Regions from separate parts of the Erwinia billingiae Eb661 genome, predicted to be linked through region 4. Evidence: riboswitches for the same ligand, from Rfam matches in the RefSeq annotation. Region 4 holds a riboswitch; each other region holds the start of a gene.

Region 1 (5,935 bases), 270 kb from region 4:
ATACGGTAAACGTCTATCGCCTCGCCCAGCACCGGGATTTTACCGATTGAGAACGCCAGAATTTTGCTGATGCGGGTAAACAGCAACTTTCTGTCCGGTAACGCAAACAGCTCTTCCAGCGTCTCCAGCCACAGGTTGAAGGTAGTGGCGAACAGTTCATTCTGCACGATCTGCAGGCTGGCATGCTGCCAGGAGAATGAGGCGGCCATTAAGGCAAAATCACGCTGATAGCTCAGGAATGCCTGCTCATTGTCATCGTCCGCCAGCGTCAGCGCATTGCTGGCCAGCTCGAAGTTTTGCAGCTCTTGCTGACTCTCAGCTTCATGCCAGTCAATCAGCCTGGCTTTACGCAGTTGCAGGGTTTTTAACGCTTCCAAATCGTGGAAGGTAGCCATGGCGATCTCGCTGGCTAACAACGCCTTATTGATCGTCTGAATCACCACGGGCGACTCCACCACAGAACGCTGCGCCAGCAATTCGTTGCGGCGATTAAGGTAGGCGGCGGCAGGACTGAGGAAGTTGCTCATGGAGTTTACCCGGGGTCGGAGGGGGGACAGGCATCAGAGAACCTGTACAGTAGGTTCCAGTATGGCATAAGTTCTTGCTAAGAAAGCCTGGGGGAAAAGCTTTTCAGGATAATGCCAGATAGCCGAGGGTAATCAGCAGCTTGAAATGGCCTGTAACATCTGTTCGCCCGCCAGCATCGACTGGCGGGCTTTACGATTTCTTAACGTAATTCCATCGCGTAATTGTTAACCGTCGTTATTTTTTTGATCAGCTTATGGTCAAAAAGGAACCGTTCGTAAGCGTCATAACGGGCTCTGTCCAGATGGGCCGGATCGCGGGCAAACATCGGCAGGGTTTTCATCCACGCGGCTTTGTTTAAGGCATTATTAAGGTCCGGGTGCGCACTGGCGAACGCATCCCAACTCTCCTGCGGATGGGCATGCAGGTAGTCGCTGCCTTTCTTCAGCGCAATCAGGAATTTTTTGATTTTCGGCGCGTTCACCTCATCGCGATTCGCCACGATAATCAGCTCGTCATAGGCCGGAACGCCGTAGTCCTCAACGTTGAATACCTGCGGATACTGACCGTGCTGCTTCAGCTCCAGCGCTTCGATATTGCGATAGCCGCCTATCACCGCATCGACCTGGCCCGCCATCAGCGCGCTGTTGAGCTGGAAATTGACGTTGACCATCTTCACCTGATCCAGACTGACCTTTTCATGGTTCAGCATGGTGCCCAGCGTCGCCTGTTCAATCCCGCTGACCGAGTAGCCAATTTTTTTGCCTTTCAGCCCGGCCGGCGAGGTGATGCTTTTATCCAGCGTAATCACCGTATTTAACGGCGAGTTGATCAGCGTGCCGACGCGCATCAGCGGTAAGCCCTGATCGGCAAAGAAATGCAGCTGTGGCTGATAGGTGATCGCCAGGTCGGCCTGTTTGGCTGCCACCAGCCGTGGCGGCAATGCCGGATCGGAAGGCGGCACAATCTTCACCTCCAGCCCCTGTTCCTTAAACGCGCCAATCTGTTCCGCGACCATGATCGGCGCGTGATCGGGGTTGATATACCAGTCCAGCACCAGCGTCAGCTTGTCGTTGGCACAGGCGGCGTGGGCACAGGCGGCAGTCAGCAGCAGGCCGCAGAGAGTTTTCTTAAACATGTGTTTCCCTTGAGTGAGGTATCGATCAGTCATTTTCCGGTGCCCAGCGGATCAGGCGACGCAGTGCACTGTCCACTGCCAGCCACAGCAGCAGGGTCATCAGCACCAGAATAAAAAGTGCCGCAAAGCAGAGTTCGGTTTGCATCCGCGCATTGGCGTTCAGCATCACGTAGCCCAGACCTTCTCCTGCGCCGACCCATTCGCCGATAATGGCACCAATCGGCGCCACTGCAGCCGCCATCCTCAGCCCGGAGCCAAACGCGGGCAGCGCCGCCATCAGCCGCACATGGCGTAATAACGCCCAGCGGGACGCGCCCATGGTGCGGGCGAGGTCGAGAAAATCGTTATTGACCCGGCGCAACCCGTCGAAGAAAGCCGAGGTGACCGGGAAGAAAATCACCAGCACCGCCATCGCCACCTTGGCGCTGATGCCGAAGCCGAACCACAGCACCAGCAAGGGTGCCAGCGCAAAGACCGGTATGGCCTGGCTGGTCAACACCAGCGGCATCAGCCAGCGCTGTAAGCGGGGAGAGAACATCATGCACAGTGCAAGGATGGCGCCGAGCAACACGCCGGCGACCAGCCCGCTGACGATTTCTGCCGCGGTCACCAGCGTGTGCGCCGCCAGATACGCGCGACTGGTCCACAGGACGTCGGCAACCGACATCGGCGTGGGCAGCAGGAAGGCAGGAACGCCGCTGCGGGTGATTGCCCACCAGACGGCAATCAGGCCGATAAATACCGTCAGGCCACGCCGCCAGCGGCCAAAGGCCGATTCTTTTGCGGATATCATCCTGCCGCCCGGGTCAGCTGTTGCAGTAATTCACCCTGGCTCTGCAACAGGTGCCGATCGTCAGGGGCCCGGGGCGGCAGTCCGGCAATCTGATGGGAATCATCAATCCCGGCGGCAGACAGCACCAACAGCTGGTGGCTAAGGCGGCAGGCTTCCAGCGGATCGTGGGTGATCAGTAACACCGTGTGGCCGGTCAGTAACATTGAGGCCAGCGTCTGGATACTGGTGCGGGTAATGGCATCCAGCGCTGAAAAGGGCTCATCCATCAGCACCATCGGCTGACGCTGATAAAGCGTGCGGGCCAGCGCGGCACGCTGCCGCATGCCGCCGGACAGCGCGGCAGGCAGGCTGTCGCCATAGCCGCTTAAGCCGACGCGATCCGTCAGTTCGTCAGCCCATTCGCGGTCGGGCTTCTCGCCACGCAGGCGTGAGGCGAGGCTGATATTCTCGCGGACGGTTAGCCATGGATAGAGCAGATCTTTCTGCCCCATATAAGCCACGCGTCCCGGAACCGGCAGACCGTCGCTGCCGGTGACCGTGCCTGCCGTCGGCTGCGCCAGCCCGGCAATGATCTTCAGCAGACTGGTTTTGCCGACGCCGCTGGCACCGAGCATCGCAGCAAACTGCCCACCGCGGATATCAATGTTCAACTGCTCAAACACCGTCCGTGCGCCGTAGCGCAGGGTCAGATCGCGAACCTGAATCCCCGGCGGGATCACGCCGCGGGCAATGTCATGACTGTTCATACCACGTTACTCAAACTGGCATTCAGGCCCATCTGCCAGAAGGCGCTTTCCAGACGGGTGGCGGTGGTGAAGATGGTTGAAAGCTCCGGCAGACGGCTCTGTGCGCCGCGCTGAACCCCGACCGTTTCCAGCAGGTCAATCGCCCGCTGTACGCTGGCCAGATAGTTTTCATCGCCGTAGTTGGCGATCCACGAGCGGTAGGGATTGCCTTCGGTGACGGTGGCGGGATTGTGCAGCAAGCCGAGGCCTATTTCGGCATAGCCCGCCACGCAGGGAAGCAGCGCGGCCAGCAGATCCAGCGCATCGCCGGACTGGCCGATATCCAGCACATAGCGGGTGTAGTTGAGGGTTTCGGGCGCTTCCTGTTCATTGCGCATCTGGCTTTCGCTGATGCCCCACTGCGTGCAGTAACCGACATGCAGCGGCAGCTCGGCGACGATGGCGTTCAGCGAGGCGGTGGCGGCACGCATTTCTGGCAAGGTTCGGAACTTGCTGACCAGCAGGGCATAGGCGCGGGCGAAATGGATCAGGAACAGGTAGTCCTGGGTCAGATAAAGCCGAAACGCGCTTTCAGGCAGCGTGCCCTGGGCCAACTGCTGAAGAAAAGGGTGGTTAACGTAGTGCTGCCAGTCAGCCGCGGCCTGCTGGCGAAGCTGGCCATAAAGACCACGGGAAAACATGTTGTCAGACATGGGACCTCCAAAAGTGAGTGGAGATCCGGGCGTGCAGAGGTATGAACAGGCAACGATCGAAAGTGGTGCTATTGCCAACCCGTCCCTTCGCTGGCATGACCCAGATCAGGTTCAAAGGGTCCGGCTAACGTCGCCATCTCAGCCCATAAAGGACACCCCTCGGAGAGGCTTGTTATACGATATTTACTTTTTGATTACAATCGATGGCTGGCAGCCGAGTTGGCGTCATAATGAAAAACGGCCTTCTTGCGAAAGCCGTTGTTTAAGCGCCACTAAGCCTGTTTTGGCTTAGAAATCATATTCTAACGCTAAGCGGTTCTGCCAGAAGTTCTTGTCAGAGGTCGAGGTGGTTTGCACGCCGACAAAGTCGGTCAGGCTCAGCCCTTTCAGCACGCCATCAAAGCTGTAGGTGCCGTAAATCAGGTACTCCGACTGATTGCTGCTGGACGCGCCGGCGCTGGCGGTCAAATCCATAAACGAGTAGCGGCTGCCGAGGGAAATATTGCTGTTGGCGGTCCAGTTCAGATCGGTGGAGTAGGCGTTGCCGCTCCCCAAATCCTGGGTACTGGTGAAGAACGGTTGGGCAAAATACTGGCCGGACGAGGTGTTATGGGCATAAGGCGTCACCAGCGCGCCGTTGCCATAGGCATTCTCACTGGCGGCGATATGGTCCCAGTTCAGTGACCAGCGCAATGAAGGTACAAAATTCATCGCATACTGCGCGCCGTAGCTGGTGCTGTTTACTTCGCCGGCCAGCGCATCGCCCTGACTCAGGCCGCGAATAAACTGCACGCCAATTTTGGGCTGCAACGGATTTTCCGACCACGACAGGAAGCTGTCGGCGTAAACCATCTTGGTGTAGTTATTGTATTCCTCGTACCACAGCTGGCCGGTCAGCTTTTTATCATCCAGCTTCAGGGCACGTCCGCCGCCGATGCCCCACATGCCGTTGGTGCGGCCATCGGCGTCGGTGTAGGCGGTGGTGTCGAGGAACTGATCGTCACCCCAGGGTTTATAGCGGGTAATTTTGGTGGCGTGCAGGAAGTTGTCGCTGTCGCCATAATTGGCGTCCACACCCCGGAACAGGATCGGGGTGATGCGCCAGTCGTAGTCGCCGATAAACGGGATATTGATACGCTGGTCACCGGCGGTGATACGGAAGTCCTGATAGTGCCAGCTCAGATAGGCTTCGCCGACGCCGGTCTCGTTTGGCCCCAGTTCACCGATCAAGTGGTCATCGTTATGCGAGATGCCGCGTTGCAAAATGCCGCTGACGCCGAGGCTCAGGCCATAATATTCCGCCGTGGCGTACTTCACGCTGCCACCGTAGCTGACGGTGTCCTGCGAATAGCCCGGTGAGAAATAGGCGTTGTGGGTGGAATAATAGAGGCTGCGCAGGCTGCCATGGACCGAGCCGCAGGTAAACATTTCGGTCAGTGAATCGGCCACGCCGGCATCACAATCCGAAACCGGTGCCGCGGCCAGCGCGTGACCCATTAATAAAGCCTGAGAGACGACGAGTGCACCCAACTTTAGCGCAAAGTTGACCTTCTTTGTTTTCATCAATAGCTTCCTGTCAAAAATTTGAAAATGATCTGCCCGCAGCAAAATTTGCTGAGTAATTGTTTTTGGGTATCCGGTAAAACCGTCCAGTGGCGAGCGCGTTATTTTAGATACGTGCTTTATTTACTCACTGTAATTAATTTTATGCTGATTTCATTTATTCAGTGACAGCGGATCGCTTGGTAATTCCAGCGTGTCGCGCACGTCCCAACCCTGCAGCTTGCCTGGGTTGAGCAGTCCTGCCGGGTCCAGCGCCTTTTTAACTGAAACCACCTCGGCCTTAATTTCCCCTTGCTTACCTTCTTCAATGGTAAAGACATGCGGATTGTTTATTTTTACATCATTATCGCGGAATATCTGCATTATTTCGTTCAATCTTTCTTCACTGGAATAGCGAATTAATTGTAATCCGCTGGCAGTGATATTGCTATCGTTGTCACGCAGGAATTCAATATGGGAAATAACTTCATCGCCGAAC
Region 2 (5,935 bases), 2.1 Mb from region 4:
AACCTCGCGCCCGGTTGGGTGGCTTAATGCGCATATCAAACCCTTATTTAGCGGCTTTATCACCCCGCTCTTTATTGATATTTTTTCCCGGCGCTGGCGGCATTAACTCAGATATTTCTGGCTTTGTCCTCGCCGCGGTCGAGGCTTTATCTGGCAGCCTGTTTTCATCAAGCACATGAGAATTGCCAATAAATACGCCGCCTTTCTCAATAGAGAAATCCTCGGCATAAACATCCCCTTCAATTCGGCCACGGGAAAGAATCGTGACTGACTTCGCGTAACAGCATCCTTTTAGCGAACCATTTACGACAACTTTCAAAGAAGATACCTTGCCATTCACTTTCCCCTCTTGACCGATCTGTACCGTTTTCTTACTGACAATATCGCCAACGATCTGACCATTTATCGAAATATTAGCTTCATTAATTATTTCACCCGTTAATTTACTGCCTGATGAAATACGGGTTTCTTTCGCCGTCGCGCTCTCATCAGCCAGCTCCAGCGCGGCCTTCGGTGCCAGCAGCGAGGCGGTATCGACTGAGCCGTTCACTGGCGAGTCTGTTTCTTTCTTATTGAAGTTAAACATATTGGGATCCATCCTTTTAGCGAGAGTTAATAAAACGAATATTAAATAACAGCCGATCGTCACCCTCAGGCAACAATCAAAGAATTTATATTGCGGGAAGAGGTAACAACAAAGAGAAAAAATCCATAAGAGCCACAGGCCCCATAAGTAATGTTCTTTCCTGAACCTTTCCATGGCATCATTCCCTGATGTTATTAACATGACATTAATATTAATGCAGTCTGGCAGACAAAATCAGAACAATAAAATACGTGATGCTGCACGATTAAGCACAGTAGTTTATTTAAAAAAATGAAATACGATGATTAAACACCCGAGCGGGTTCAGCAAAAGCCGGCAAAGGGTGAATTTGCCGGCCTGGGTACTTACTCAGCCTCTTCGCGGCAAAGCACCACGGTATCCTCAATCAGGCGACGGGCGACCGTTCCTGGAGGAGGAAGCTGCGGTAAGGCATCAAAGCGATACCAACCCGCATCCAGTAGCTCTTTGGGATCGATAACAATCTCGCCGCTGTCGTAATCGGCCATAAAAGCCATCATCAACGACTGGGGGAACGGCCAGGGTTGAGAGGAGACGTAACGCAAGTTTTTCACCTTCAGCCCGCTCTCTTCCATCACTTCACGCGCGACGGTTTGTTCCAGCGTTTCGCCGACTTCAACAAAACCGGCCAGCACCGTATAGATGCCGTTACGGTGTTTGGTATGCTGGGCCAGCAGGATCTCTTCCCCACGGCGGATCGCCACAATGATGCAGGGCGCGATTTGCGGGTAATAGCGCTGTCGACAATGGCGGCAGAGGCAGGCAAGTTCGGTTTTGCTGTGGTGCATTTCATGGCCGCAGTAGCCGCACCACTTATGCGAGCGATAGAACTCCGCCAGCTGGATCCCTTTACCCGCCAGCTGGAACAGGCCCACGTCCAGATCGAGGATCTGACGCAAGGATCCCATGCCCTCTTGACGGTTCTCACAGATCAGCCAGACGGGATCGCCCTGCCACTCGCCGATTTGTGATCCGTTCGATCCTGTCAGGCTTAATTCTTGCGCGCTACCGAACGGTAATTGACCTTTCGGTAACCAAAGTTTATGTTCATGACTGACAACCCACCAGCCAACGTCTACGCTTGAAATCTCACGTTGCATAAAATTGCTCATCCTCAGCTTTACAGACTTTCTGAATTACTGGATTGGGGCGAAATAGTAATAATTACACTCATGGAGTCACTCATGCTTAACCAGTTAGAAGTTCTGACCGCGCGCGTCGGCGGATGTAGCGACCTGGTAGACTTTTGTCTACGCTCCCGCAGGCAGTTGTTGATTGCCTATTATCGTCTGGTTGGCATCAAGCCTAACAAGGAATCGCTCACTACGCTCGATGAAAACGCGCTGGACAGCTTCTGTCAGGGATTGGTGGATTACCTTTCCACCGGGCATTTCACCGTTTATCAACGCTTTATTCAGGAGATGGAAGGCAGCGAACAGTTGGCTAAAGCCGCGCTGATCTACCCTTCCCTGCAGGCAAACACCGAGATGATCATGCAGGTGTATGATACCCATCTCGAGAAGGCCATCGATCACGATAACTGTCTCGAATTCCAGAATGCTTTGTCCACAGTGGGCGAAGCGCTGGAAGCGCGTTTCACGCTTGAAGACCGCTTTATTCAGCTGGCGCTGGAAAAAACGGCGGATAAGCCTGAGGCAGCTAATGAGAGTGCGCTTGCCCGTCCGGCGTAAACGTTATCAGATTGTAAACCCCTTGTAGTTTCAAAAAAGCCCCTTTATGCTGAAAGGGCACTATGTGGCGAGGCCAGTCCTGCCACGATTGTTTTGCTGGTGCTGTCTGCCAGCAAAATTCTTCTTGTCGGAGTGCCCTTAGGGGCTGAGACCGTTAATTCGGGATCCGCGGAACCTGATCAGGTTAGTACCTGCGAAGGGAACAAGAGTAAATCTTCAGTGACGGTGTGGATCCGACCATTTTCACACCCTGCGCTTACTCCTCCGAACTCCAGGCAAGCAAATTCCCTTTTTTCAGGAACGAGCTATGTCTACCCGTGATAAAAGACCGACCCGCCGCGAACAGCGCGCAGAAGCCCAGCAGTTTATCGACTCCCTTCAGGGCACCGCTTTCCCCAATTCTAAACGCATCTGGCTGAACGGTTCGCGCGAGGATATTCGCGTGCCGATGCGTGAAATCCAGCTCAGTCCGACGATGGTCGGTGGCAGCAAAGACAATCCGCAGTTTGAAGATAACGAACCGGTACCGGTGTATGACACGGCCGGACCTTATGGCGATCCGGACGCAAAAATTGATGTGCATCGCGGACTTGCCAGGCTACGCAATGACTGGATTGAACAGCGTGGTGATACTCAGCACATTGAGCAGCTCAGTTCGGTGTACACCCAACAGCGCCTGGCGGATGAAGGCCTCGATCATTTGCGTTTTGACCATCTTCCCCGCCCACGCAAGGCACTGGCTGGCCGCTGCGTGACGCAAATGCATTACGCGCGGCTGGGCGTGATTACGCCAGAGATGGAATTTATCGCCCTGCGTGAAGATATGGGCCGCGAACGTATTCGGGGTGACGTGCTGTTGCAACAGCATCCCGGCAACAGCTTTGGTGCCAGCCTGCCGGAAAATATCACGGCAGAGTTCGTCCGGCAGGAAGTGGCGGCCGGCCGCGCCATCATCCCTGCAAATATTAACCATCCTGAATCCGAACCGATGATTATCGGCCGCAATTTCCTGGTGAAGATTAACGCCAATATCGGTAACTCCGCGGTCAGCTCGTCGATTGAAGAGGAAGTGGAGAAGCTGGTGTGGTCCGCCCGCTGGGGCGCCGATACGGTGATGGACCTTTCTACCGGGCGCAATATTCATGAGACGCGCGAATGGATCCTGCGTAACAGTCCCGTTCCGATTGGTACGGTTCCCATTTATCAGGCGCTGGAAAAAGTGAACGGTTTGGCAGAGGATCTCAACTGGGAAGTGTTCCGCGATACCTTGCTGGAACAGGCTGAACAGGGCGTCGATTACTTCACCATCCATGCCGGTGTGTTGCTGCGCTATGTGCCGATGACCGCAAAACGCCTGACGGGGATCGTCTCCCGGGGGGGATCGATCATGGCCAAGTGGTGCCTGTCTCACCACAAAGAGAGCTTCCTCTACGAACACTTCCGCGAGATCTGCGAGCTGTGCGCCGCCTACGACGTTTCGCTGTCGCTGGGCGACGGACTTCGTCCAGGATCGATTCAGGATGCCAACGATGAAGCGCAGTTTGCCGAGCTGCATACGCTGGGCGAGCTGACCAAAATTGCCTGGGAGTATGACGTGCAGGTGATGATCGAAGGACCAGGACATGTGCCGATGCAGATGATCCGCCGCAATATGACCGAGCAACTCAATCACTGCCACGAAGCGCCGTTCTATACGCTCGGCCCGCTAACCACCGATATCGCGCCTGGCTACGACCATTTCACCTCCGGTATTGGCGCGGCGATGATTGGCTGGTTTGGCTGCGCAATGCTCTGTTACGTCACGCCGAAAGAGCATCTGGGCTTGCCCAACAAGGAAGATGTTAAGCAGGGTCTGATTACCTACAAGATTGCCGCGCATGCCGCCGACCTGGCAAAAGGGCATCCCGGCGCGCAGATCCGCGATAACGCCATGTCCAAAGCCCGCTTCGAATTCCGCTGGGAAGATCAGTTTAATCTGGCACTCGATCCTCATACCGCGCGCGCCTATCACGATGAAACGCTGCCGCAGGAATCGGGCAAGGTCGCCCACTTCTGTTCAATGTGCGGCCCGAAATTCTGTTCGATGAAAATTACTCAGGAAGTGCGGGACTATGCCGCCAGACAGGAGGCGGAAGCCAAACCGATTGAGGTTGGTATGGCCGAAATGTCAGAGGCTTTCCGTACCCGCGGCGGGGAACTTTATCACCCCGCCGATGCGCTGTCGCAGGAGGAAAAAGCATGAGCCGCTCAGCCTTCCCGCCAACGTCGGCCCAGCTTGGACTCTATCCGGTCGTGGAAACGGTGGCATGGATCGCGCGCCTGCTTGAAGCGGGCGTGCGTACGATTCAGTTACGAATCAAGGATCTGCCTGAAGCGGCGGTCGAAAACGATATCGCGGCGGCTATCGAACTGGGCAAGCGTTATCAGGCACGCCTGTTTATCAATGACTACTGGCAGCTGGCGATTAAATATCAGGCCTATGGCGTGCATCTGGGCCAGGAAGATTTGGATGTCGCCGATCTGGATGCGATCCATCGCGCCGGATTACGGCTGGGGCTTTCAACCCATGACGATGCCGAGCTCGATCGGGCTCTGGCTGAGAAGCCGTCCTATATCGCCCTCGGGCACGTCTTTCCGACCCAGACCAAAAATATGCCCTCTTCGCCGCAGGGATTGCAGGAGTTGCAGCGCCATATTTCCCGCCTGAAAGGGATTTCCACGGTGGCGATTGGCGGCATCAGTCTGGAACGGGCACCGCAGGTCTTGGCAACCGGCGTGGGAAGCATTGCGGTGGTCAGCGCCATCACGCTGGCGCCTGACTGGCAGGCAGCTACCGCGCAGCTGCTCGATCTGGCTGGAAACGGGGACGAAGCCCATGTTCAGTGACAACGACTTTTTACGCTACAGCCGTCAGCTCCTGCTGGAGGAGTTTGGCCTCGATGGCCAGCAGAAATTGCAGGCAGGCAGCGTACTGATTATCGGCCTCGGCGGATTGGGTTCACCTGCGGCGCTGTACCTCGCTGCCGCAGGCGTTGGCAAGCTGGTGCTGGCCGATGACGATAGCGTGCATATCAGTAATCTTCAGCGCCAGGTGCTGTTTCGCACGAATGAAACCGGTCAGTCCAAAGTCGCCGTGGCGAAGAAGCACCTACAGTCGCTAAACCCGCAGGTGGAGTTTATTGCTCTGGCGCAGCGGATGATGGCTGAATCACTCAGGGAAGTCGTGCAGCAGGTCGACCTGGTGCTGGATTGCAGCGACAACATGGAAACCCGCCATGCGGTCAATGCCGCCTGCGTGGAACAGGGTAAGCGGTTAGTCAGTGCCAGCGCCGTTGGCTTTGGTGGCCAGCTGCTGGTGCTTACGCCTCCTTTTGAACACGGTTGCTATCGCTGCTTATGGCCAGACGAAGACGAACCCCAGCGAAATTGCCGTACCGCAGGCGTGCTGGGTCCTGTGGTGGGCGTAATGGGTACCTTACAGGCGCTGGAAGCCTTAAAGATGCTGGCAGGCCAGCCGTCCTGTCTTGACGGCAAACTTCGGCTGTTTGACGGCAGACAACAAACCTGGCGAACGCTGTCGCTGCAACGCAGTGTGGATTGTCCGGTATGCGGGGTCAGT
Region 3 (5,935 bases), 2.5 Mb from region 4:
AGCAAGCATAGAAGAAAACATGGAGCAGCGAAAAAAGCCAGCAAGGTATTAACCCGGCTGGCTGGTGAAAGGCACCATACTCAGAATCATCAATGTCAGAGCGCATTCGAAGAATGTCTCCCGCTCTTTCATCTGCGGGCATTATCGTCCTAATATAAGGAAGAAAAAACAGACTGCTTTCTGATAAGGGTTCCTCTTTTATGTCTTCTGCCCGCTTACAACAACAGTTTATCCGCCTGTGGCAGTGCTGCGAAGGCCAGCCGCAGGAGACCACGCTCAACGATCTGGCGGTACAACTGAGCTGCTCCCGCCGGCATATGCGCAATCTGCTGAACGCGATGCAGGAACAGGGCTGGCTGAACTGGCAGGCTGAAGCCGGGCGCGGAAAACGTTCGAAGCTCAGCTTCCATTACACCGGACTGGCATTGCAACAGCAGCGGGCGGAAGAGTTGCTGGAGAACGATCGCATCGACCAGCTGGTGCAGCTGGTGGGCGATAAAAACACGGTCAGACAGATGCTGATCTCTCATCTTGGCCGCAGTTTCCGCCAGGGGAAACATATCCTGCGGGTGATGTACTATCGCTCGTTACTGAATCTGTTACCCGGTACGCCGCTGCGTCGTTCTGAAACCCACCTTGCCCGTCAGATTTTTAGCAGCCTGACGCGGATAAATGAGGAAAATGGGGAAATCGAAGCCGATATTGCCCACCACTGGCAGCAGCTTTCTCCGCTGCACTGGCGGTTTTATCTGCGCCCGGCGATCCACTTTCATCATGGCCGTGAGCTGGAGATGGCCGACATTATCAGCACCCTTGAGCGACTGAAGCCCCAACGCCTTTATGCCCATTTCGATCGCATCGAGTCCTCGGCGCCCTGGACGCTGGATATTCATCTGCATCAGCCCGACAACTGGCTGCCCTGGCTGCTGGGCAGCGTCAGCACCATGATCCTGCCGAAAGAGTGGCCCTTCCTCACGGACTTCGCCCGTCAGCCGATAGGCACTGGCCCTTATGCGGTGGTGCGCAATCAGACCACCCAACTGAGGATCCAGGCGTTTGATGACTATTTTGGTTACCGCGCGCTGATTGATGAAGTGAATATCTGGGTGTTGCCGGAAATCAGTGATGAGCTGGTTTATGCCGGGGTTAAGCTGGAAGGCAAAGGGCTGGAAGAAAAGTCTGAAGAGAGCCGTCTGGAAGAAGGCTGCTACTTCCTGCTGTTTGATCAGCGATCCGAACAGGGTCGCGATGAACACATCCGTCGCTGGGTCAGCACGCTGTTCAACCCGATCGCCCTGCTGAATCATGCCGGTATTGGCTATCAACGCTACTGGTTTCCGGCTTATGGCCTGCTGCCGCGCTGGCATCATCGCCGCGATATGGCTGCCAGCCAGAAGCCCGACGGGCTGACCACCCTGACGCTGACCTGGTATAACGATCACGTCGAGCATCAGGGCATCGCCAATGCGTTACGGCCGATCCTCGCCGAACAGGGCGTGGAGTTGATCACCCAACAGGTCGATTATGACATCTGGCACCGCGGCGAAGCCGAGAGCGATATCTGGCTCGGCAGCGCCAACTTCACCCTGCCGCTGGAATTTTCGGTGTTTGCGCTGCTGTACGAAATCCCGCTGGTGCATCATTGCGTCACGCTGGACTGGGAAAAGGATGCGCAACGCTGGCGCGAACAGAAGCTGCCGCTGGCCGACTGGGGCAAGCAGTTGATCAACACCTGGACGCTGCATCCGCTGTTCCATCACTGGCTGCTGCTGGAAGGTCAACGCAGCATGCGCGGGGTCAGAATGAATATGCTGGGCTGGTTTGATTTTAAATCCGCCTGGTTCGCCCCTGACGACGCATGATGCTTTCGTTACCCAGCGGAAATCACTAGAATAGGCCGTTCTCAACGGGGTGCGTTCGCGGTGTTTCACTGCCAGCGCTGAGACAAACCCGTCGAACCTGATCCGGATAATGCCGGCGTAGGGATTTGAGACTCTCCAGATTGCTCAGATCCTTTGCGACCCCTAACTTTCAAGGAACGCAAAGTGTTAAAAAAAGTTCTGCCTTTACTGATCCTCGGCACCTTCCCGGCCTTCGCGGCTAAACCCGTCCTGACTGTTTATACCTACGACTCTTTTTCCGCTGACTGGGGACCGGGTCCTGCCATCAAAAAGGCGTTTGAAGCGGACTGCGGCTGCGAGCTGAAATACGTGGCGCTGGAAGACGGCGTCTCGCTGCTTAACCGTCTGCGGATGGAAGGTAAAAACAGCAAGGCCGATGTGGTGCTGGGCCTCGATAACAATCTGCTGGATGCGGCGGAGAAAACCGGCCTGTTCGCACCAGGCCAGGTGGATACCAGCAAGGTCACCGTTCCGGGTGGCTGGAACGATAAGACCTTTGTGCCGTATGACTACGGCTGGTTCGCCTTTGTGTACGATAAAACCAAGCTGCAAAATCCGCCCACCAGCCTGAAAGAGTTGGTCAACAGCGACAAACCGTTGAAGATTATTTATGAAGATCCCCGCACCAGCACCCCGGGCCTCGGCCTGCTGTTGTGGATGCAGAAAGTGTTCGGCGATAAGGCACCGGAAGCCTGGCAGAAGCTGGCGAAGAAAACCGTCACCGTTACCAAAGGCTGGAGCGAAGCTTACGGGCTGTTCCTCAAGGGTGAAGGCGATATGGTGCTGAGCTACACCACATCTCCGGCTTACCACCTGATTGAAGAGAAGAAATCGCAGTATGCCGCCGCCAATTTCAGCGAAGGTCACTACCTGCAGGTAGAAGTGGCCGGCCAGCTGAAAAGCAGCAAACAGCCGGAGCTGGCGCAGAAATTCATGAAATTTATGCTGGATAAACCGTTCCAGGACAGTATCCCAACCGGCAACTGGATGTATCCGGTGGTGAAAAGCACCCTGCCTGCCGGTTTCGATACCCTGACCGTTCCGTCCAACTCGCTGCAATACACGTCACAGGAAGTCGCCAGCCAACGTAGCCAATGGATCAGTGCATGGCAACGCGCCGTCAGCCGCTGAGTGCTGGCCCGTTAGTGCCCGGTGCGCTGGCGGCGACGCTGCTGGTCGCCGTGGCCCTGACCGCATTCAGCGCGCTATGGCTGAGTGCGCCGGCGATCCACTGGCGGGATCTCTGGCAGGATGACTATCTCTGGCACGTCCTGCGCTTCTCCTTCTGGCAGGCCTTTCTTTCCGCGGTACTGGCGGTTGGGCCGGCGATCCCGCTGGCCCGCGCACTTTACCGACGCCGCTTCCCCGGCCGGGACACGCTGTTAAGACTCTGCGCGATGACGCTGGTATTGCCGGTGTTAGTGGCGGTGTTTGGCATCCTCAGCGTCTATGGCCGTACGGGCTGGCTGGCCGATCTCTGCACGTTGCTGGGCATTCCCTATACCTTCACGCCCTATGGCTTGCAGGGCATTTTGCTGGCGCATGTGTTCTTTAATTTGCCGTTAGCCGCGCGTCTGCTGCTGCAGGCGCTGGAACAGATCCCCGGTGAGCAGCGCCAGCTGGCCGCTCAGCTGGGATTACGCGGCTGGAACCATTTCGTGGTGGTCGAATGGCCCTGGTTGCGGCGGCAAATTCTGCCTGCCGGCGCGCTGATTTTTATGCTCTGTTTTGCCAGCTTCGCAACCGTCCTGTCGTTCGGCGGCGGACCAAAAGCCACCACCATCGAGCTGGCGATATTTCAGGCGCTGAACTTTGATTACGATCCGGGCCGTGCCGCCCTGCTGGCGATGATTCAGATGGTCTGCTGTCTGGGATTGGTGATGTTAAGTCAGTGGCTCAGCAAAGCGATTCCGTCGGGCACGGCAAGCATCAACGGCTGGCGAAATCCTGAAGACAGCGGGCGCGCCAAAGTGTGGGATGCGCTGTTAATCTTCGCCGCGCTGCTTTTATTACTGCCGCCGCTGCTGGCGGTGATCGTGGATGGCCTGAATCAGGGGCTGCCCGCAGTATTACGCCAACCGGCGCTGTGGCAGGCCACCTTCACCTCAATACGTATCGCGCTTGGCGCGGGGGTGCTGTGTGTGATCCTGACGGTGATGCTGCTGTGGAGCAGCCGGGAATTGCGCCTGCGTCAGCGCGTCTGGCTCGGCCAGTCGCTGGAACTGAGCGGCATGTTGATTCTGGCCATGCCCGGCATCGTGCTGGCGACCGGCTTCTTTCTGCTGCTGAATGCCACCGTGGGCCTGCCGGACGCTGCCGACGGCATCGTAATTTTCACCAATGCGCTGATGGCCATTCCTTACGCCATGAAGGTGCTGGAAAACCCTCTGCGAGACATTGCCGAACGCTATAACCGGCTCTGTTTGTCGCTGGATATTCACGGCTGGAATCGCGTCAAACTGATCGAACTGCGCGCGTTAAAGCGCCCTCTTGCGCAGGCGCTGGCGTTTGCCTGCGTGCTGTCGATTGGCGATTTTGGCGTGGTGGCGCTGTTTGGTAATGAAAATTTCCGCACGCTGCCGTTTTATCTTTATCAACAGATTGGCTCCTACCGTAGCGAAGATGGCGCGGTCACTGCGCTGCTGCTTTTACTGCTCTGCTTCCTTCTGTTCACCCTGATTGAAAAACTGCCGGGACGCCATGCTGACGTTAACTAATCTGACCTACCTCTATAACCATCTGCCGATGCGCTTTTCACTGAGCATGCAGGCGGGAGAAAGGCTGGCGATCCTCGGCCCGAGCGGCGCGGGGAAAAGCACCCTGCTGAGCCTGGTCGCGGGGTTTCTTGCGGTAAATAGCGGCAGCTTGCTGCTGAATGGCGAAGATCACAGCCACACGCCACCGGCGAAGCGACCGGTTTCCATGCTGTTCCAGGAGAATAACCTGTTCCCGCATCTGACGGTAGCTCAGAACATCGGCCTTGGCCTGCATCCCGGGCTGAAGCTGGATCCTCAGCAGAAGCAGGCGTTGCAGGACATCGCGCGAAGAGTCGGTCTGGACACCTTGCTGGACCGTTTGCCTTCGCAACTTTCCGGTGGGCAACGGCAGCGGGCGGCGCTGGCGCGATGTCTGGTGCGTCAGCAACCGTTGCTGCTGCTGGATGAGCCGTTCTCTGCCTTGGATCCGGCCCTGCGCAAAGAGATGCTGCAGCTGGTCAATGAGGTCTGTCAGGAGAGGAAGATCACGCTACTGATGGTGTCGCACAGTATTGAGGATGCCGCGCGGATAGCGCCACGCAGCATACTGATTGTCGACGGACGGGTTTACTGGGACGGCAGCACCGACGTGCTGCTCAATGGTGACGTGGCTGAAGCCGCCGTGCTGGGCATTAATGTCCGATAAAGACTTCTGACAACAGATGGCGGAATATCGGCATCATCGGATGGAATTGCAGGGCGACAAAGCTGGCCACGGCAATAACAATCACCAGCGGCGCCAGCCAGCGCAGACGGCTCGGCGGCAGATACGCGCTGGCCCAGTCGGCCTGCTTTTTCGAACGTAACCAGCGCCATCCCAACCAGCATCCCAGCCAGACCAGCAATGCCACCGCCAGCAACAGCCATTTAAACATGCTGCTGCTCGCCCCTTTCGGCACATCAATCGCCACACCCGCCAGAATGCCCGGCAACAGATACAGCGGTGGCCAGAGCACGCAGCCAATGATATTCGGCGGGATAAACTTCTTCACCGGCAGTTCCAGCATTCCCGCCACCAGCGGGATCAGCGGACGGGTCGGCCCGACAAAACGCCCAACAATGATGGTAAACATGCTGTGCTGATGCAGCGCATGTTCGGTTTTATCCATCAACCCCTGATGCTTTTTAATAAATGACCATCGGTGCAGCGGCCCTTTGAATTGCCAGCCAATCAGATAGGAAATCCAGTCGCCGACCAGACAGCCAATGGTCCCCGCCAGCCAGGCGGGATACAGGCCAATTTGCCCGCTGCCGATCAGCGCGCCGAAGGAAGCCATT
Region 4 (5,935 bases):
ACCTTCTCCCGGTTTCATCGCCGGGAGAGCGTTCAGCGCACAAAATGCATCAGCCAGTACTCACCGTGTTCACTCTCGCCGTCAGAAATTATCGTCCAGCCATGCCGTTGATAAAAGGCCACCGCATGATGATTGGCCTTCATGCATTTCAACGCGCCGGTGGAGGTGAACGCCGCCTGCACGGCGGTCAGCAACAGGCTGCCCACGTGCTTTCCCTGCCAGTCGGGGTCGATAAACAGGCTGTGCAGAAAATTATCGTTAGGTAACACCGCCGCAAATCCGAGGCGGTGACCGTTGTCTTCCGCCACCAGGATGCGCTCGCCCAGCGTGACCCGATCAAAATCTTCCAGCGCCCAGTCACTGCCATCCAGCCAGTGCCAGTTTGCCTTGCGCGACGCAAGAAACAGCGTGCGCAGGAAAGGGCGGTCGGCCTCAGTAAAGGGACGAACGTTCACGACTGGCTCCGGCGCGCGCGGGGATTATCAGACCGGCTTGACATGCCGTTCGCCATCAAGCCCGGTGCCGCGATAGTCGTAGTCAATTTTTCCGGCCTCAAACAGCTCATCAAGCACCTTAAAATTATCCGGTGGCGTCACGTTGCAACGGTGGTTAAGCGTGGTGTCGAGGATAGAAAACCCCCGATCCCCGCGTGAAATCTGTTTCAGGTATTGCAGCATCTTCAGCGCTGCCACGCTGATGCCGTACTGTTCATTAAGCGGTCTGGTCATAATGCGTTGCGTATTGTCTCGGCTCAGGACGGGATGATGCCCAAGAGTAGCGTATTGTTGGCCGTTAGCCAAAAGAGTCCTTGGGCGAAGTTGACGCTTTCCCATCTCCAGGCCAGTGTAAAGAGATTGGGGTTTCATAAGGAAGGCGCAATGACCGCCAGTCAGGACACACAAGAAAATACGCTTAGCCTGCCGGTACTTGCCGCCGGCGCGCTGGGGGTGGTATTTGGCGATATCGGCACCAGCCCGCTGTATACCTTAAAAACCGTGCTCTCTTTGTCGGGCGAAGGACCCACGCCGGAGGTGATCCTCGGGCTGCTGTCGCTGCTGTTCTGGACCATGGTGATGATCACCTCGGTAAAGTATGCCCTGTTTGCGATGCGCATCGACAACCATGGCGAAGGCGGCATTCTGGCGCTGATGTCGCTATTAGTACGCAAGGATAAACGGCGACCGCTGGTGCTGTTTGCCGGGCTTTTCGGTGCGGCGCTGATCTATGGCGACGGTGCGATCACGCCAGCGATCTCGGTACTCTCTGCCCTTGAAGGGCTGACCATTATCCTGCCGGAATCACAACCCTGGATCCTGCCTGGCGCGGTGGTGATCCTGCTGGCGCTGTTTGCCATTCAACCGCTGGGCACGGCGAAGATTGGCAAAGTCTTTGGTCCGATTATGGCGCTGTGGTTCGCGGTTATCGCCGGCCTGGGCATCTGGGGGATTGTGCAGCATCCTGCGGTGCTGGTGGCGCTCAACCCGATGTACGGTATCGACTTTCTCTTCTCCAACGGCATCGTCAGCTTTCTGGTGCTCGGCGGCGTATTCCTTTGCGTCACCGGTGCGGAAGCGCTGTATGCCGATATGGGCCATTTTGGCAAAAAGCCGATTTGGCTGGCCTGGTTTGCTATCGTCTTTCCCAGCTTGCTGCTCAACTACGCCGGACAGGCAGCGTTACTGCTTTCAGGTGCTGACGTAACGCAAAATATTTTCTTCCGGCTTTGCCCGCCGGTATTGCAAATCCCGCTGGTGATCCTCGCCACGCTCGCCACCATCATTGCCAGTCAGGCGATTATCAGCGGTGCGTTTTCCATGACCCGTCAGGCAATTCAGCTAGGCTGGCTGCCGAGGCTGCGGGTTAAACAGACTACCGAAGAGAGCTACGGGCAAATCTATATCGGGGCGATTAACTGGTTGCTGATGGTGGTGACCATCTTCCTCGCGGTGTTCTTCAAATCTTCCGACAAGCTGGCAGCAGCCTATGGCATCGCCGTGTCGCTGACGATGATCATGACCTCCGGGCTGTTATATGTTGCGATGCATGAGGTGTGGCGCTGGAACCGGCTCACCAGCCTGCTGATTGCCGGTGTGTTCTTTGTCATCGACCTGTGCTTCCTGGTCGCCAATATGAGTAAGGTGTTCGAGGGGGGCTATATGCCGCTGATCCTGGCGCTGGTCGTGTACGGTGTGATGTTGCTCTGGCACCGCGGCGTGGAAGCGGCGAGCAGGGCGGTGCACGAAAAATTTATTTCGGTGGACGACTTCCTGGCAATGCTGGAAGAAAAAGCCATACCCAGAGTGCCGGGCACGGCGGTGTTTCTGACGCGGGAGAAAGAGGGCACGCCGCCGGTGATGCAGTGGCAGGTGAAGCGAAACGGCTCATTGCATGGGCACGTGCTGTCGCTAACGATCGCTATCGACAACGTTCCGCGCATCAATGCCGACGAGCGCTTAACCGTCACCCAGCTTGCGCCGGGCTTCTGGCACGCGCTGGCGGTGTATGGCTTTATGGAGCGGCCGAATATCCCTGCGCTGTTACGCTATCCGCAACTGGATAACTGCGAGCTGGATACCGAGGATGTCACCTATTATCTGGGCCATGAAAACATCATCCCACGCGAAGGTAGCGGCGGCCTGCCGGCCTGGCAGCGCGTGATTTTCAGCTGGATGGCGCGCAACGGCATGCATGTGACCGACTACTACTACCTGCCCAGTGACCGTGTGGTGGAGATCGGTCGCCGCATCCCGGTGTAGCGGTGGAATGTTGATCTGATTAACGCCTGGGGGATGGTAAAGAAAAGCGCCATCCCGTAATCTGGCGGCTGAAAGCACGTAGTAAATGACTCGGGGTGCCGTTTCTTTCCAAAGAAAGGGCTGAGAAAAACCCGTCGAACCTGAACTGGATAATGCCAGCGGAGGGAAGTCAGATGCCTGACCGCATCGCCTTCTTGATCGCCGGTTGGGAGTTGTACCATGAACCAACCTCATACCTTTGTCGCGGCGGATGCCGTGGCGTCGCTCCACCTCTTCCGTGAAAAATCGCCGTTAATTCACTGCCTGACCAACGATGTGGTGCAGACTTTTACTGCCAACGTGTTGCTGGCGCTGGGCGCATCGCCGGCGATGGTGATTGATCCCGACGAAGCCGCGCAGTTCAGCGCCATTGCCGATGCCGTGCTGGTCAACGTCGGCACGCTCACCCATTCCCGCAGTACAGCGATGCTGGCCGCTGTGCACGCGGCCGGAAAGGCGCAGCGTGCCTGGACGCTGGATCCGGTTGCCGTCGGCGCATTGACCTTCCGCACTGAATTCTGTCAGCAGCTGCTGGAACACCGTCCTGCGGCTATTCGCGGCAACGCCTCGGAAATCATGGCGCTGGCGCGCCAGGCAACCTCCGGGCGCGGCGTCGACAGCCTGCATGACTCGGCGCTGGCGCTGGACGCCGCTCGTCTGCTGGCCAGCACCACCGGCGCCATCGTTGCGGTCACCGGGGAAACGGATTACGTCACCGATGGCCAACGGGTGCTGGCTGTGGCTGGCGGTTCGCCGTTGATGACCCGCGTGGTCGGCACCGGCTGCGCGTTGTCGGCGGTGGTGGCCGGATTTGCCGCGCTGCCTGGCGACCGGTTAACGCACGTTGCCAGCGCCTGCCGGATAATGAGCCTGGCAGGCGAACGCGCGGCGATGGCGGCAGCGGGTCCCGGCAGTTTTGTTGCGCTGTTCCTCGACGAGCTGTTCACTCTGGAGGTTCAGGGATGAAGCGCATCAACGCACTGAGCATTGCCGGAACCGATCCCAGCGGTGGCGCGGGCATTCAGGCCGATCTGAAAACCTTCTCGGCGCTGGGTGCCTATGGCACCACCGTGATCACCGCGCTGGTGGCGCAGAATACCTGTGGCGTGCAGTCGGTTTACCGCATTGAGCCCGACTTTGTCGCGGCACAATTACATTCCGTGCTGAGCGACGTGCGCATCGACAGCGTAAAAATCGGCATGTTAGCCAGCAGCGATATCGTCAAGGTGGTGGCTGAAGGACTGAAGGCCTCGTCCGTGCCGTGGATTGTGCTGGATACGGTGATGCTGGCGAAAAGTGGCGATCCGCTGCTTTCGCCGACGGCGGTTGCCACGCTGCGTGAGTGCCTGTTGCCGCACGTTTCACTGATCACGCCAAATCTGCCGGAAGCGGCGGCGCTGCTGGAGTGTCCGGTTGCCACTAACGAAGATGAGATGCGGCGACAGGGAAGGGCGCTGTTAGCGCTGGGTTGCCAGGCGGTGCTGATGAAAGGCGGACATCTGAGCGATGCCGAAAGCCCGGACTGGCTGTTCAGCCGCCAGCTGGAGCAGCGTTTTACCGCGCCGCGCGTGCCAACAAAGCATACCCATGGCACCGGCTGTACGCTTTCCGCTGCGCTGGCCGCGCTGCGACCCCGGCATGATAACTGGGTGTCGACGGTGCAGGACGCCAAGGGCTGGTTACAGGGCGCGCTGGAGCAGGCCGATTCGCTGGAAGTCGGCAAGGGCATCGGCCCGGTGCACCATTTTCATCGCTGGTGGTAGCGGACGATCAGGGCGTCGAGCACTTGGCGGGCGCGTCATTTGCTGCCAATCCACTCTATTTCGATCCAAAGAAGATCGTCGAGCTGGCCATCGAGTCGGGCTGTAACTGCGTGGCCTCCACTTATGGCGTGCTGGCCTCGGTGTCGCGCCGTTATGCGCACCGCGGTGATCAACAAGCGTGCGGGCGGTATGGGGCTGATTTTGGGCCGTAAAGCCTTTAAGAAATCGATGAAGGATGGCGTGGCGCTGATCAATTCGGTGCAGGATGTCTATCTGGCGAAAGACGTCACCATTGCTTAATCGCTAACGATAAGGGGTTGACAATGATTAGCCCCTTATCTTTCACCCTATGTGATTATTTTGTTACAAACTATCGATGCTTAAGCCTCTCCACTCTTGCCTGAAAATCGCTAAAATAGCGCTTTAGTCTGACGTGAGCCGTGAAGTAAATAATGAAGTGGTTATCTAAAAATGCGTGGTTATTTGCCGTCAAAACCTGCATTGCCGCCTTTATCGCCTTATATATCGCGCTGAAACTGAACCTGGATAAACCGGCCTGGGCCATGGTCTCGGTTTACGTGATTTCACAGCTGTATTCTGCCTCCACCCTGTCGAAAGCCTTGTTCCGCTTTCTTGGCACCGTGCTGGGCGGGATCTTTATCTTTCTGATCTACCCGATAACCGTTACCCATCCGATGCTGTTCAGCCTCTGCGTTTCGCTGTGGGTTGCCTGCTGCCTGTATCTGTCGCTGCATGACCGCACGCCGAAGAGCTACGTGTTTATGCTGGCAGGCTACAGCGCGGCGATCATGGGCTTTGCCGATGTCACCACGCCGCTGTCGATCACCTATACAGTGATTTCCCGTATCGAAGAAATTACCGTGGCGATTATCTGCAGCAGCCTGGTGCATATGCTGGTTTTCCCGGTACGGATGCGCAATCTGTTGGAAAACAGCGTCAGTAACTGGTTCGACACTGCAAAGAACGTCTGCACCGAACTGCTGACCATTGAATCGAAAGAGAGCTCGCCCGAAAGGGACCAAATCCTGGTGCAGATGGCGAACTATCCGGTGGCGGTTGAAACCCTGATCACCCATTGCGTGTATGAAGGGGACTCCGCGCGCAAGCTCATCCGTCTGGTCAGCGCGCAGTATCAACATCTTTCCTATCTGATCCCAACGCTGACCGCGATTGAGAAGCGCCTGAGCCTGCTGGCGGAGCAGGGCATCACCTTCCCGGACTTTGTCGCCGAGTCGTTCAGTCACTTCCTTGTCTGGCTGAACAGCCCGGAACAAAGCGGCCAGGCGCAGTCGATTGAGGCAGACATCACTGCCTCGCAGGAGCGGATCAAAGCGTTGTATGGCCGCGGTGAAATGA

The links. Region 4 has a riboswitch for thiamine pyrophosphate ahead of thiM (hydroxyethylthiazole kinase). Riboswitches for the same ligand answer to the same signal wherever they lie in the genome.
Region 1: linked by a shared signal. The riboswitch ahead of tenA (thiaminase II) and the one ahead of thiM (hydroxyethylthiazole kinase) in region 4 are both predicted to bind thiamine pyrophosphate.
Region 2: linked by a shared signal. The riboswitch ahead of thiC (phosphomethylpyrimidine synthase ThiC) and the one ahead of thiM (hydroxyethylthiazole kinase) in region 4 are both predicted to bind thiamine pyrophosphate.
Region 3: linked by a shared signal. The riboswitch ahead of thiB (thiamine ABC transporter substrate binding subunit) and the one ahead of thiM (hydroxyethylthiazole kinase) in region 4 are both predicted to bind thiamine pyrophosphate.

Annotation. Positions count from the first base shown of each region.
Region 1 covers NC_014306.1:3,046,781-3,052,715, reverse strand. The annotation lists gene EBC_RS15345 (hypothetical protein) at 1-527, opposite strand, end outside; gene EBC_RS15340 (ABC transporter substrate-binding protein) at 728-1,663, opposite strand; gene EBC_RS15335 (ABC transporter permease) at 1,689-2,456, opposite strand; gene EBC_RS15330 (ABC transporter ATP-binding protein) at 2,453-3,202, opposite strand; gene tenA (thiaminase II) at 3,199-3,894, opposite strand; TPP riboswitch at 3,960-4,064, opposite strand; gene EBC_RS15320 (OprD family porin) at 4,183-5,457, opposite strand; gene EBC_RS15315 (FAD-binding oxidoreductase) at 5,611-5,935, opposite strand, start outside.
Region 2 covers NC_014306.1:311,188-317,122, reverse strand. The annotation lists gene EBC_RS24670 (bactofilin family protein) at 44-586, opposite strand; gene nudC (NAD(+) diphosphatase) at 952-1,725, opposite strand; gene EBC_RS02835 (Rsd/AlgQ family anti-sigma factor) at 1,810-2,316, shown strand; TPP riboswitch at 2,435-2,535, shown strand; gene thiC (phosphomethylpyrimidine synthase ThiC) at 2,624-4,558, shown strand; gene thiE (thiamine phosphate synthase) at 4,555-5,202, shown strand; gene EBC_RS02820 (HesA/MoeB/ThiF family protein) at 5,192-5,935, shown strand, end outside.
Region 3 covers NC_014306.1:840,783-846,717, reverse strand. The annotation lists gene sgrR (HTH-type transcriptional regulator SgrR) at 201-1,862, shown strand; TPP riboswitch at 1,898-2,004, shown strand; gene thiB (thiamine ABC transporter substrate binding subunit) at 2,046-3,032, shown strand; gene thiP (thiamine/thiamine pyrophosphate ABC transporter permease ThiP) at 3,008-4,618, shown strand; gene thiQ (thiamine ABC transporter ATP-binding protein ThiQ) at 4,602-5,303, shown strand; gene EBC_RS05125 (DedA family protein) at 5,290-5,935, opposite strand, start outside.
Region 4 covers NC_014306.1:3,313,361-3,319,295, reverse strand. The annotation lists gene EBC_RS16585 (GNAT family N-acetyltransferase) at 33-455, opposite strand; gene EBC_RS16580 (hypothetical protein) at 483-728, opposite strand; gene EBC_RS16575 (potassium transporter Kup) at 879-2,756, shown strand; TPP riboswitch at 2,838-2,940, shown strand; gene thiM (hydroxyethylthiazole kinase) at 2,976-3,761, shown strand; gene thiD (bifunctional hydroxymethylpyrimidine kinase/phosphomethylpyrimidine kinase) at 3,758-4,558, shown strand; partial or broken gene EBC_RS26345 (class I fructose-bisphosphate aldolase) at 4,564-4,722, shown strand; gene EBC_RS26340 (fructose-bisphosphate aldolase class I, fragment) at 4,712-4,858, shown strand; gene EBC_RS16560 (FUSC family protein) at 5,011-5,935, shown strand, end outside.